3 regions of the Azospirillum sp. B510 genome follow, and region 1 is predicted to be linked to each of the others. Evidence: predicted binding sites of a transcription regulator. Region 1 holds the regulator's gene; each other region holds the start of a gene.

Evidence for each region. The regulator LexA, encoded in region 1, represses DNA repair genes until DNA is damaged. The targets are predictions, from matches to a motif close to ATGTTCTANTTTGGTTC.
Region 2: a site for LexA is predicted at 1,970-1,986, ahead of AZL_RS14160 (PA0069 family radical SAM protein). Genes of this name have one in related genera too.
Region 3: a site for LexA is predicted at 1,526-1,542, ahead of pheA (chorismate mutase). Genes of this name have one in related genera too.

Annotation. Positions count from the first base shown of each region.
Region 1 covers NC_013854.1:1,834,115-1,838,237, forward strand. Annotated here, with positions in the region: gene AZL_RS08480 (GNAT family N-acetyltransferase) at 1-318, shown strand, start outside; gene moaC (cyclic pyranopterin monophosphate synthase MoaC) at 315-824, shown strand; gene glp (molybdopterin molybdotransferase MoeA) at 829-2,058, shown strand; gene lexA (transcriptional repressor LexA) at 2,257-2,979, shown strand; gene AZL_RS08500 (ComEC/Rec2 family competence protein) at 3,044-4,123, opposite strand, start outside.
Region 2 covers NC_013854.1:3,027,116-3,031,238, reverse strand. Annotated here, with positions in the region: gene AZL_RS14170 (tetratricopeptide repeat protein) at 1-371, shown strand, start outside; gene AZL_RS14165 (hypothetical protein) at 606-848, shown strand; gene AZL_RS14160 (PA0069 family radical SAM protein) at 852-1,943, opposite strand; gene ahcY (adenosylhomocysteinase) at 2,161-3,459, shown strand; gene AZL_RS14150 (NAD(P)/FAD-dependent oxidoreductase) at 3,538-4,123, opposite strand, start outside.
Region 3 covers NC_013855.1:483,564-487,686, reverse strand. Annotated here, with positions in the region: gene hisC (histidinol-phosphate transaminase) at 1-423, opposite strand, end outside; gene pheA (chorismate mutase) at 575-1,471, opposite strand; gene AZL_RS17455 (homoserine O-acetyltransferase MetX) at 1,667-2,896, shown strand; gene metW (methionine biosynthesis protein MetW) at 2,918-3,529, shown strand; gene AZL_RS17445 (PRC-barrel domain-containing protein) at 3,616-4,123, shown strand, end outside.

The DNA.
Region 1 (4,123 bases):
GGCGTGCCGGTCGGCTGCGCCGCGCTGCGCGTCGATCATTCCGGCTATCGGCCGGGCGGCTATGGCGAGGTCAAGCGGATGTATGTCGATCCATCCGCCCGTAGCCACCGCGTCGGCGAGCGCCTGCTCGCCCGCCTGGAGGAACTGGCGCGGGCGGAGGGGCTGTCCGCCCTGCTGCTCGAATCCGGCATACACCAGCACGAGGCGCTGGCGCTCTACCGCCGGGCCGGCTTCGCCGACCGTGGCCCCTACGGCTGCTACAAGGACCACGACGTCAGCGTCTTCATGGAAAAACCGCTTCAGGAGACCGGCCGATGAGCGGCTTCACCCATTTCGACGCCGACGGCAAGGCGGTGATGGTCGATGTCTCCGACAAGGCCGACACCGAACGCACCGCCACCGCGGCCGCCACCGTGCTGATGCGGCCGGACACCCTGGCTCTCATCATGCAGGGCGGCGTCAGGAAGGGCGACGTGCTGTCGGTCGCCCGGCTGGCCGGCATCATGGGGGCGAAACGCACCCCGGACCTGATCCCGCTGTGCCACCCGCTGATGCTGACCTCGGTCAAGGTGGATCTCTCCTGCGACCCGGCCCGCAACGCGGTGGACGTGACCGCCACCTGCAAGCTGAAGGGCCAGACCGGCGTGGAGATGGAGGCGCTGACCGCCGTCACCATCGCGGCGTTGACCGTCTACGACATGTGCAAGGCGGTGGATCGCGGCATGACCGTCACCGATGTCCGCCTGCTGCACAAGGCCGGCGGCAAGAGCGGCGACTGGGGTGGCGCCGCCGTGACGCCCGCCGTTCCATCAGCCGGGACCTGACGCCATGATCTCCGTCGCCGAGGCGCGCGCGCGCATCCTGTCGGCCTTCGCCCCGCTGCCGGCGGAGACCGTGGCATTGCCCGAGGCTCTCGGCCGGGTGCTGGCCGGACCGGCGATCGCCCGCCTGACCCAGCCGCCCTTCCACGCCGCCGCCATGGATGGCTGGGCGGTGCGCGCCGCCGACATCGCCGCCGCGACCGCGGAGACACCCGTCACGCTCCGCCGCATCGGCGAATCCGCCGCCGGCCATGCCTTCGCCGGCAGGATCGGGCCGGGCGAGGCCGTGCGCATCTTCACCGGCGCGCCCCTGCCCGAGGACGCCGACGCCGTGGTGATGCAGGAGGATTGCGACGCCGACGATACCAGCGTCCGGATCGGCCGCGCCGTGGTCGCCGGCCGCTTCGTCCGGCAGGCTGGATTCGACTTCACGGCCGGGCAGGAGCTGCTGCCGCGGGGCCGGCGCCTGACCGCCCGCGACATCGCGCTGGCCGCCGGCGGCAATCTGCCCTGGCTGTCGGTCCATCGCCGGCCGCGCATCGCCATCCTCGCCACCGGCGACGAGATCGCCCTGCCCGGCGACCCGCTGGGGCCGAGCCAGATCGTCAGCACCAACGCGCTCGGCCTGTGCGCCCTGGTCACCGCCCAGGGCGGCCTCGCCCACAATCTCGGCGTCGCCAGGGACACGCCGGACAGTGTCGCCACACTGGCGAAGGGAGCGGCCGGCTGCGACCTGCTGGTCACCACCGGCGGCGCCGCCCATGGCGATTACGACCTTGTGCGCGACGTTCTGGCCGACTACGGGCTGACGCTGGAGGTTCAGGCCGTGGCGATGCGGCCGGGCAAGGCGGTGATGTTCGGGCGCGCCGGGTCGGTTCCGCTGCTGGGCTTGCCGGGCAATCCGGTTTCCACCGGTGTCACCGCCCTGCTGTTCCTACGCCCGGTCCTGCGCCTGTTGCAGGGATTGCCGCCCGAGGACGACCGCCCGCCGCCGCGCGCCCGCCTGGCCACCGCCCTGAAGGCCAACGACCGCCGCGAGGATTACCTGCGCGCGACCCTGGCCACCGGCCCCGACGGCATTCCGACGGTGACGCCCTTCGCCCGCCAGGACAGCGCCATCACCTCGCTTTACGCCCAGGCCGACTGCCTGATCCGTCGCCCGCCCAATGCCGACCCGGAGCCGGCCGGCGCCATGGTGGCCGTGCTTCCCCTGACTGATGGAGCGCTCAGCGTCTGACCGCCCGCCATCCTCGCGACCTTGCGGATTGAACAGTGAACGGAGGCGGGAAAACCGTTTCATACCGTTCCAAATGTTCCATTCAAGTTCTCAAATAGGACGGTGGGGGCTTGACGCGCCCCAGGAACCAAACTAGAACAGGGGAGCAACGTTTGGTTTTTGTTCCATCTTCAGTCTGGCGACGGCCGGGAGGCATCGATGCTCACGCGCAAGCAGCATGAATTGCTGCTGTTCATCCACGAACGGCTCGGCCAGGGCGGTGTCTCGCCGTCGTTCGACGAGATGAAGGACGCCCTGGGGCTGAAGTCCAAGTCGGGCATCCACCGCCTGATCACCGGGCTCGAGGAACGCGGCTTCATCCGCCGCCTGCCCCATCGCGCCCGCGCGCTGGAGGTTCTCCGCCTGCCCGAGGGGCTGGACGCCGCCCGTTCCCGTGCCGCCGTCAAGCCGAAATTCCAGCCCAACGTCATCCGGGGCGATTTCGCCTTCGCCAGCCGTGACGCCGCCCCGCCCGCCCCCGCTCCGGCGTCCGCGAACGAGACGGTGCAACTGCCGCTCTATGGCCGCATCGCCGCCGGCACCCCGATCGAAGCCCTGCGCGACAACAGCGCCTTCGTCGATATCCCCGCCTCGATGCTGAGCACCGGCGACCATTACGCGCTGGAGGTGTCCGGCGACTCGATGGTCGAGGCCGGTATTCTCGACCACGACACCATCATCATCCAGCGCTGTGACTCGGCGGAGAACGGCACCATCGTCGTCGCTCTCGTCGATGAGGGCGAGGTGACGCTGAAGCGCCTGCGCCGCAAGGGCAACACGGTGGCGCTGGAACCCGCCAACGCCGCCTATGAAACCCGCATCTTCGGCGCCGACCGCGTCCGCGTGCAGGGCAAGCTGGTCGGGCTCGTTCGGAAATACTGAGACGCTGACACCCCCTCCCCCGCCCGGCGGGGGAGGGTCGGGGGGGCAAGGAGCCCGCCCACATTCACCTCCCTCCGGTCCAGGGCCGATCGCCCCGCACGCCCCGCACCGTCTCCACCTTTATCCCATCGGCCGTGACGGTCAGCGCATGCGCCCCCTCATGGCGCAATGCCCAGCGGTCGATCACCAGATCCGCCCGGCATCCGCGCGCCACCGCCGTCGTCACCACCGCATCCGCCGCCCCGCAATCCTCGTCCAGCGCATCCGGCAGGCGGGACAGGGCCATGCTCCTCCCCCGTACCCGATAAAGACAGCCCAGCCCATCGCAGCCCAGCGACCGCTCCCCGTCGCTCCATTCTCCCGCCGCCGGCCAGGGGTCGGCCGCCGTCCGCTCGCCATCCCGCTCCCGCCAGGTCTCGGTCACCCGTCCGCCCCCCTTGACCGACGCGCTGAGCCGCCCATCCGGCATCCTCACCGCCATCACCGTGCCATCCCCGGCCACCAGCACGTCCGGCCGCTCCGCCAGCATCGGTGCGGCCAGGCCGGCGAGGATCGGCAGCATTCCCAGCCAGCGCCACCGCCGCGTCCACACGCAGAGCCAGATGCCGCCCAGCACCAGCGCCGTGAAACCCCCGGCCGGCATCGCCGGCACGGTCAGCGACGCCCAGGGCAGACGGCCGAAGAATTCGGCGGTCCAGATCACCGCGCGGTCCCCCCAGTTCATGGCGATCAGCGCCGGCTCCTCCCATCCGAAGGGCAGCAGCGCATAGGCGATCAGGCTCCACGGCATGACCCAGAAGGAGGTGATGGGAATGGCGATCAGGTTCGACAGCACGCCATAGAAGGCGATCTGCTGAAAATGGAAGAGCGAGAAGGGCAAGGTCGCCAGCGTCGCCACCACGCTGGTCAGCAGAATGCCGCCGACATAGAACAGCCCGCGCACGACCCACCCGGCATCGCGTCGCCACTCGGCCAACCGGGGACTGCCGCGCTCGAAGGCGGCGATCAGCGCCACCACCGCCGCGAAGGACATCTGGAAGCTGGGGCCGAGCATCCCCTCCGGATCCATGGCGATGGTGACCATCCCGGCGAAGGCGACCAGCCGCATGCTCAAGGGATGGCGGTCGAGCATGATCGCCCCCAT
Region 2 (4,123 bases), 1.2 Mb from region 1:
ACGTCTTCCGCTCTCCCGGCTACCAGCAGATCGATCTCGGCGCCGACGCCCACACGCCGCTGTCCAAGCCCTTCACCGCGCTTGACTTCGACTTCACGCGCAACATGCCGGAGGAGGGCGAGCGGGTGATCGACATCACCATCGTCACCGCCGGCACCTGCCATGGCGTCGCCTTCTGGTTCGACCTGTTCATGGATGACGAGGTGGTCTACCGGTCGGAAAGCCGGGCGCGCACCAACCACTGGAAGCAGGCGATGACCTTCCTGGAAAAGCCGATCCTGCTGTCGGCCGGCGACCGCCTGCGCATCGTCGCCCGCTATGACAACAATCAGATCTCCTTCGGGGTCGATGCCCCGACGGGAGCCAAATGACCGGAGCCGGGGGCGGGTGAGCGGCCTTCCCTCCGCCGGCCGGGCGCCGGCATGGCGACCAGGGCGACGGTTCCGGCTTTCTTCGCCATCGGCTTCGGGCTTATGCTGGCGGTTCGCGAAGCGGCCCGCTGGAAAGGCCGCGTCAAAGCGCCGCACATGAACCCATTCGAGGGCAGAGCTGTTACCTTCGTTTTTGCTGCGACGCACAAAAGTCGAAGCCGAGGGGCACGGACCATGCTGCACATCAAAGACATCGAAGCCTTCGCCCGCATCAACGAGGCGCTGAACGAGGAGACGGCGGGGACGCAGGCCGACCAGTCCGGCGACGCCGCCACCGCTCCCCCATCCCATCCCGCCCTGGTGATGGCGATGCTGGCGACCGGCCGCCTGACCCTGTCCGCCTTGTCGAAGACGGCAGCCGCCCCGTCACAGCCGGATGTCCCGGCGCCCTGGGGCCGGCTGTCCCGCCGTTCCTGACGGTCACAGCAGCGAGAGCTGGTCGCCCGCCGCCGGCGGTACCCGGAAGCGGCTGCAATCGAGTCGCCAGTTCCGCTCGCCCAGCCCATGCTTCCGGCAAGCCAGCCTGAAACGGTGGCGCAGCAGTTCGGCATAGGGACCGCTGCCCTTCATCCGGGTCCCGAATCCGGAGCGGTAGAGCGCGCCGTCCCGGCTCTGCCGCATCAGGCTCAGCACGCGGTCGGCGCGGTTGGCGGCGTGGACGCGCAGCCACTCCTCGAACAGGCCGGCGATCTCCAGCGGCAGGCGCAGCAGGATATAGCTCGCCGCCGTCGCCCCGGCGTCCGCCGCCGCCGCCAGGATCGCCTCCAGCTCATGGTCGTTCAGGGCGGGGATCATCGGGCTGGCGAGAACGGCCACCGGCACGCCGGCCTCCGCCAGGGCGCGGATGGTCTCCAGCCGGCGTGGCGGGGTGCCGGCCCGCGGCTCCATCACGCGGGCGAGGTCGCGGTCCAGGGTGGTGACGGAGATCGCGACCGAGGCCAGCCCGCTGGCGGCCATCGGCGCCAGGATGTCGAGATCGCGCAGCACCAGCGCCGATTTGGTGATGATGGTGACCGGCTGGTTGAAATCGCGGCAGACCTCCAGCACGCGCCGGGTGATGCCCTCCGTCCGTTCGATGGGCTGGTAGGCGTCGGTGTTGGCGCCCAGCGCCAGCGGCTGGCAGACATAGGATTTCGCCCGCAGCTCCTTGGCCAGCAGCTCCGCCGCGTTGCGCTTGGCGAACAGCTTCGTTTCGAAATCCAGTCCGGGCGACAGGTTGAGATAGGCGTGGGTCGGTCGGGCGAAGCAGTAGATGCAGGCGTGCTCGCAGCCCTGGTAGGGGTTCACCGACTGGTCGAAGGCGACGTCGGGCGACTGGTTGCGGGCGATGATCGATCGGGCCGAGGCGGCGGAGACGGTGGTGCGCACCGGATCGGACAGCACGTCGTTGGCGCCGCCGTCATAGCCGGTCCAGCCGTCGTCGGTCAGGACGCGGGTCTCGCGCTCATACCGTCCGGTGGCGTTGCTGACCGCCCCGCGGCCCTTGATCGGTGGTCGCCTTATCTCGTCCATGTCCGCAGCTTAGCCGCCGAGAGGTAGAACGTAAAGTGAACAAACGGGGCGGCGGCCGGTCCATCGATCACCCTACCCAACAAACATAAAGATATCTTTATGCTTGCGCGGCTTTAGGCGCGCTGATACACCCTTGGCAAAGTACAGCGGCAGGGCCGGGGATCCGGCGCGCCTGAAACCGCTGCCCAGTCACACCGCCCACCAGGAGTCATCCCTCATGGCCGCCGAATTCACGGACTACAAGGTCAAGGACATCAGCCTCGCGAGCTGGGGCCGCAAGGAGATCACCATCGCCGAGACCGAGATGCCGGGCCTGATGGCTCTGCGGTCGGAATTCGGCGACGCCAAGCCGCTGGCCGGCGCCCGCATCGTCGGCTGCCTGCACATGACCATCCAGACCGCCGTCCTGATCGAGACGCTGACGGCGCTGGGCGCCACCGTGCGCTGGTCGTCCTGCAACATCTTCTCGACCCAGGACCAGGCCGCCGCCGCCATCGCCGCCGCCGGCATCCCGGTCTTCGCCTGGAAGGGCGAGACGGAGGAGGAGTTCTGGTGGTGCATCGAGCAGACGCTGCGCGGCCCCGATGGCTGGACCCCGAACATGATCCTGGACGATGGCGGCGACGTCACCCAGATCATGCACGACAAGTATCCGGCGATGCTGGACGATGTCCGCGGCCTGTCGGAGGAGACCACCACCGGTGTCCACCGTCTCTATGAGATGATGAAGAAGGGCACGCTGAAGGTTCCGGCCATCAACGTGAACGACAGCGTCACCAAGTCGAAGTTCGACAACCTCTATGGCTGCCGCGAGTCGCTGGTCGACGGCATCAAGCGCGCCACCGACGTGATGGTCGCCGGCAAGGTCGCCGTGGTCGCCGGCTATGGCGATGTCGGCAAGGGCTCGGCCGCCTCGCTGCGCTCGCAGGGGGCGCGCGTCATGGTGACGGAGATCGACCCGATCAACGCGCTCCAGGCCGCGATGGAAGGCTATCAGGTCATCACCATGGACGAGGCGGCGCCGCTGGGCGACATCTTCGTCACGGCGACCGGCAACGTCGACGTCATCACGATCGACCACATGCGGGCCATGAAGGACCGCGCCATCGTCTGCAACATCGGCCACTTCGACAGCGAGATCCAGATCGACGCCCTGCGCAATCTGGTCTGGGAAGAGGTCAAGCCGCAGGTCGACGAGGTGGTGTTTCCCGACGGCAAGCGCCTGATCGTCCTGGCCCAGGGCCGTCTGGTCAATCTGGGCTGCGCCACCGGCCACCCCAGCTTCGTGATGAGCGCCAGCTTCACCAACCAGGTGCTGGCCCAGATCGAGCTGTGGACCAACGCCGCCAAGTACGAGAACAAGGTCTACGTCCTGCCCAAGCATCTGGACGAGAAGGTCGCCCGCCTGCATCTGGACAAGATCGGCGCCAAGCTGACCACCCTGACCGAAAAGCAGGCCGCCTACATCAGCGTTCCGACCGCCGGCCCGTACAAGCCGGACCATTACCGCTACTGAGCGGACGTGGGGTTGACTGAAGAAGGGCCGTCCCGGTGGGGCGGCCCTTCTTTCTTTGTCTGCTCTTCAAATGAAAAGTCAGTTTCTGTTCTGGGTCCCTGCGCTCAGCCACTCCACCATCCCCTTGCCGGCCGCGGCACCCATGGCGAAGCAGCCCTGCAACAGATAGCCGCCGGTCGGCGCCTCCCAGTCCAGCATCTCGCCGGCCAGGAACAGGCCGGGGCGGCGGGTCAGCATCAGCCGTTCGTCCAGTTCCGCCAGGCGGACGCCGCCGGCCGAGGAGATCGCCCGCTCGATCGGGCGGACGCCGGTCAACACCACCGCCAGACCCTTGATCTGCCGGGCCAGCGCCACCGGATCGGTCAGGTCGGCGGCGGGAGCGAACTCGCGCAGCAGGGCGGCGCGCGGGCCGGTCAGGGACAGCGACTTCTTCAGGAAGGTCGACAGCGACTCGGCGCCGCGGCGGCGCAGGCGCTTGACCAGTTCGGCCTCCGCCATGTCCGGCAGCAGGTCCAGCGTCAGGGTCGCCCAGCCCTCCGTCGCGATGGCGTCGCGCAGCGGGGCGCTCAGCGCGTAGACCGCGCCGCCTTCGATCCCGGTTTCGGTGATGACGAACTCACCCTTCAGGCGGCGGCCGGCGGCGGACAAGCCGACGCTCTTCACC
Region 3 (4,123 bases), on a different replicon from region 1:
CAGCAGATTGTCGACGCTGGCGGTCAGCCCGTCCTCCGGCGCCGTCACCGGGGTGGCGCCGACCGACTTGGCGCCGATCGGGTACATCAGGAAGCCATACTGCGAATAGAGCACCTCGTCGCCCGGCCCGGCATAGGAGCGGATCAGCAGGCTGATGATCTCATCCGACCCGGCGCCGCAGACGATTCGGTCGGCGTCCAGGTTGAAGCGCTTGGCGATGGCGCCGCGCAGGCCCGCCGAGCCGCCGTCGGGGTAACGGTGCAGGGTGGAGGCCGCCGCCGCGTAGGCCTCCATCGCCTTCGGGCTCGGCCCCAGCGCCCCCTCGTTGGAGGCGAGCCGGATATGACCCTGATGCTCGCCGCCGACATAGGCGGCGATGTCGAGAATCCCCGGACGCGGCTGCGGGCCGTTCGGCTGGGTCATGGTCTGCTTACCTTCCGACGCTGGTGGATGGGCGGTTTCGGGATGGAATGGAACAGGATGGAACGATCCGGGCGTTGGCTTTCCATCCCGCGGTCAGGGCTGTGGAGGATAAGGCGGGAGCCGCCCCGGCGGCTCGCCCCAATCGCGCAGATCAGCCCAGAGCGAGCGGCACGGCATAGCCGCCGACGACGGTGACCCGCACCGGGATGTCGCCGGTGCGTTCCGTCAGCCGGGCGAGGCGGGGGTCGGCATGCGCGACGAAGTCGGCGACCTCGACCAGATGGACCGACGGTCCGCCGCCGCTCATCCCGATGGCATGTCCGGCGGGATGCCAGGTGCAGAAGCTGACCGGCGGCAGGCCGCAGGCCTCCAGCGAATCCTTCAGCCGGCCGCGGCTGAGATCGCCGCCGATCTCGATGCTCAGCAGGGTGCGGTCGTCGCCGGTCGGCTCGTGCGGGACGGCGGCGATGGCCAGCGCGTCGCGATTCTCGCCACGAGCGTTGCCGCGCCCGCCGAAGGGCAGCCGGGCGACCACCTGTGGGCGGCCGGCATCGGCGGAGACCAGAAAGCGCCACCAGGGGTCAGCATCATCTTCGGCCGGATAGGGCACGACGGCGACGGTCGCCGTCCCCTCCGAAACGGCGCGGAGCGCGGCGGCGGGGGTGTTGACGGCGGTCATCGGCACGAATCCGCCGAAATGGTCGCGGGCGACGTCCCAGAAGCCGCGACGCTCCTCCGGCGCATAGACGGCGACGGCGAAGGGACCCTGCATGCGGGTGAAGGCGGTGATCATCTCCCGCCAGATGCGGACCACGACCTGGGCGGGGAAGGTGCCGGCATGGCGGGCCATCAGGCGCCGCAGGATCGTCGCCTCCCGCGCCGGGCGGAGGAAGATCGGAGCCGCTCCGGCTTCCGCCGCGCCATTGCCCTTGGCCGCGCCGATGCGTTCCACCACCGCGGCGCGGCGCATCAGCAGGTCATGGATCGCGTCGTCGATCTGGTCGATCTCGCGGCGCAAGTCGTCGAGCGGGGTCCGGGCGGGGGCCATGGGTCACGAAACCATTGAATGCAGAGCCGGATAGTAGTAGTCCGCATGCGTCGCGAAATCAAAGAAAACATTGACACTCCAAAGGCCGGCTTCGTAGCTATACGCTCCCGTTACGATCCAGCTCACCGACGGTTTCCGCCCAGGCGCCGCAAGGCCTCACGCAGGCTGGAACCGCTTCCCAAGGCACGAAGCGCCATGTCCGCGTCCCCGACCGCGCCGCAGCCCTTCCCGATCACCCCGGCACCCGACGGCCCGGCCCCCAATGACCAGGTCATGCCGGGCCAGCGCGTGCGTCTGGCGGTGGAGCGGCCGATGCGGCTGGACAGCGGCATCGAGATCGGCGGCTTCCAGATCGCCTACCAGACCTACGGCAGGCTGAACGCCGACAAATCCAACGCCATCTTCATCTGCCACGCCCTGACCGGCGATCATTTCGTCGTGGAGAAGCACCCGGTCACCGGCAAGCCCGGCTGGTGGGAGATGCTGGTCGGCCCCGGCAAGCCGGTGGACACCGACCGCTATTTCGTCATCTGCTCCAACGTGCTGGGCGGCTGCCTGGGCAGCACCGGGCCGAAGGACATCGATCCCGCCACCGGCCAGCCCTATGGCCTGTCCTTCCCGGTGGTGACCATCGGCGACATGGTGCGGGCGCAGAAGCTGCTGGTCGAGCATCTCGGCATCGAGAAGCTGTTCTGCGTCATCGGCGGCTCGATGGGCGGCATGCAGGTGCTGCAATGGGCGGTGGCCTATCCCGAATCGGTGTTCGCCGCGGTGCCGATCGCCACCGCCGCCCGCCATTCGGCGCAGAACATCGCCTTCCACGAGGTCGGGCGCCAGGCGATCATGGCCGACCCGGAATGGCGCGGCGGCAATTATCTGCTGGAGGGCACCCGGCCGGAGGCCGGTCTGGCCGTCGCCCGCATGGCCGCCCATATCACCTACCTGTCGGAAGCGGCGCTGCACCGCAAGTTCGGCCGCAATTTGCAGGACCGCAAGTCGATCACCTACGGGTTCGACGCCGATTTCCAGGTCGAGAGCTATCTGCGCTACCAGGGGGCGGCCTTCGTCGAGCGGTTCGACGCCAATTCCTACCTCTACATCACCCGGGCGATGGATTATTTCGACCTCGCCGCCGATGCGGGCGGATCGCTGGCCAACGCCTTCCGGCCGGGCGGGAAGACCACGCCGGTGCGCTTCTGCCTCGCCAGCTTCTCCAGCGACTGGCTGTTCCCGACCTCCGAATCGCGGGCCATCGTGCATGCGCTGAACGCCGTCGCCGCCAATGTCAGCTTCGTGGAGATCGAGACCGACAAGGGCCATGACGCCTTCCTGCTGGACGAGCCGGAGTTCCATCAGGTCATCCACGGCTTCCTGGAGGGCTGCGCCGAACATCGCGGCCTGTCCGTCCGCCGCCGCGCGCGCTGATTGGGGACGGAACGAAACGCCATGCTGGACATTCGCGACGACCTGAAGCTGATCGCCGAGATGGTGGAGCCGAACAGCCGCGTGCTTGACGTCGGCTGCGGCGACGGCGCCCTGCTGGATTATCTGGCCCACACCAAGAATGTCGACGGGCGCGGCATCGAACTCAGCATGGACGGCGTCCGGCAATGCGTGGCGCACGGCCTGTCGGTGATCCAGGGCGATGCCGAGACCGACCTGAAGGATTACCCGGCCGACGCTTTCGATTACGTCATCCTGGGCCAGACCCTTCAAGCGATGCGGCAGCCGCGCGACGTGCTGGGGATGATGTGCCGCATCGGCCGCCGCGCCATCGTGTCGGTGCCCAATTTCGGCTATTGGCGCGTCCGCACCCAGCTGCTGCTGACCGGCCGGATGCCGGTGACGGAGAAGCTGGGCTACCAGTGGTGGGAAACGCCCAACATCCATTTCTGCACGCTGCGCGACTTCGTCGTCCTGACGGAGGAGATCGGCATCACCATCGAGCAGAGCCGCATCATCGACCGCGCCGGCCGGGTGATCAGCCGCGCCCATTCCGGCTTCGCCAACCTGCTGGGCGAACAGGGCGTCTTCCTGCTGAAACGCGACGGAAGCTGACACCCTTGCGGTGAGGGACGGCAACCCGCGGGTCCTTCGCGCTGTTTACCGGGGCGATACCGAATCCGAATGGAAGGGTCGCCCTCATGCTTCGCTCCCCCTTGCTTGCGCCGGCCGCGGCACTGCTGCTGGTCGGCACCGCCGCCGCCGACGCCCAGACCATGCCGGCGCCGGACAGCGCCGCCGCCCCGCCGCCAATGACGGCGCCGCTGATGACGGCGCCACGGCCGGACGACCAGCCGGCGACCGGAGAGATCACCTCCCCGCCGGGTGTCAGCGGCGAAGCGCCGTCGCGCGAGATGCAGGCCCCGGCCCCCGCCGCCGGACCGGCCGGACCGGCGTCCCCGCCGGTGGCCGCCCTGCCGCCGCCGGCATTCGACCCGGAACAGGCGCGGACAATGGTGGGGACGGAACTGCGCACCCGCGACGGCCGGCCGGCCGGCCGCATCATCGATTTCACCATGGACCGGACCGGCGACCGGGTGGAGCGCATCGTGGTCGCGCCGAACGAGGTGCTCGGGCTGGGCGAGAAGCTGGTGGCATTGCCGGCGGGCATTCTGGGCAGCGGTCCCGACGGACCGACACTGGAGATCG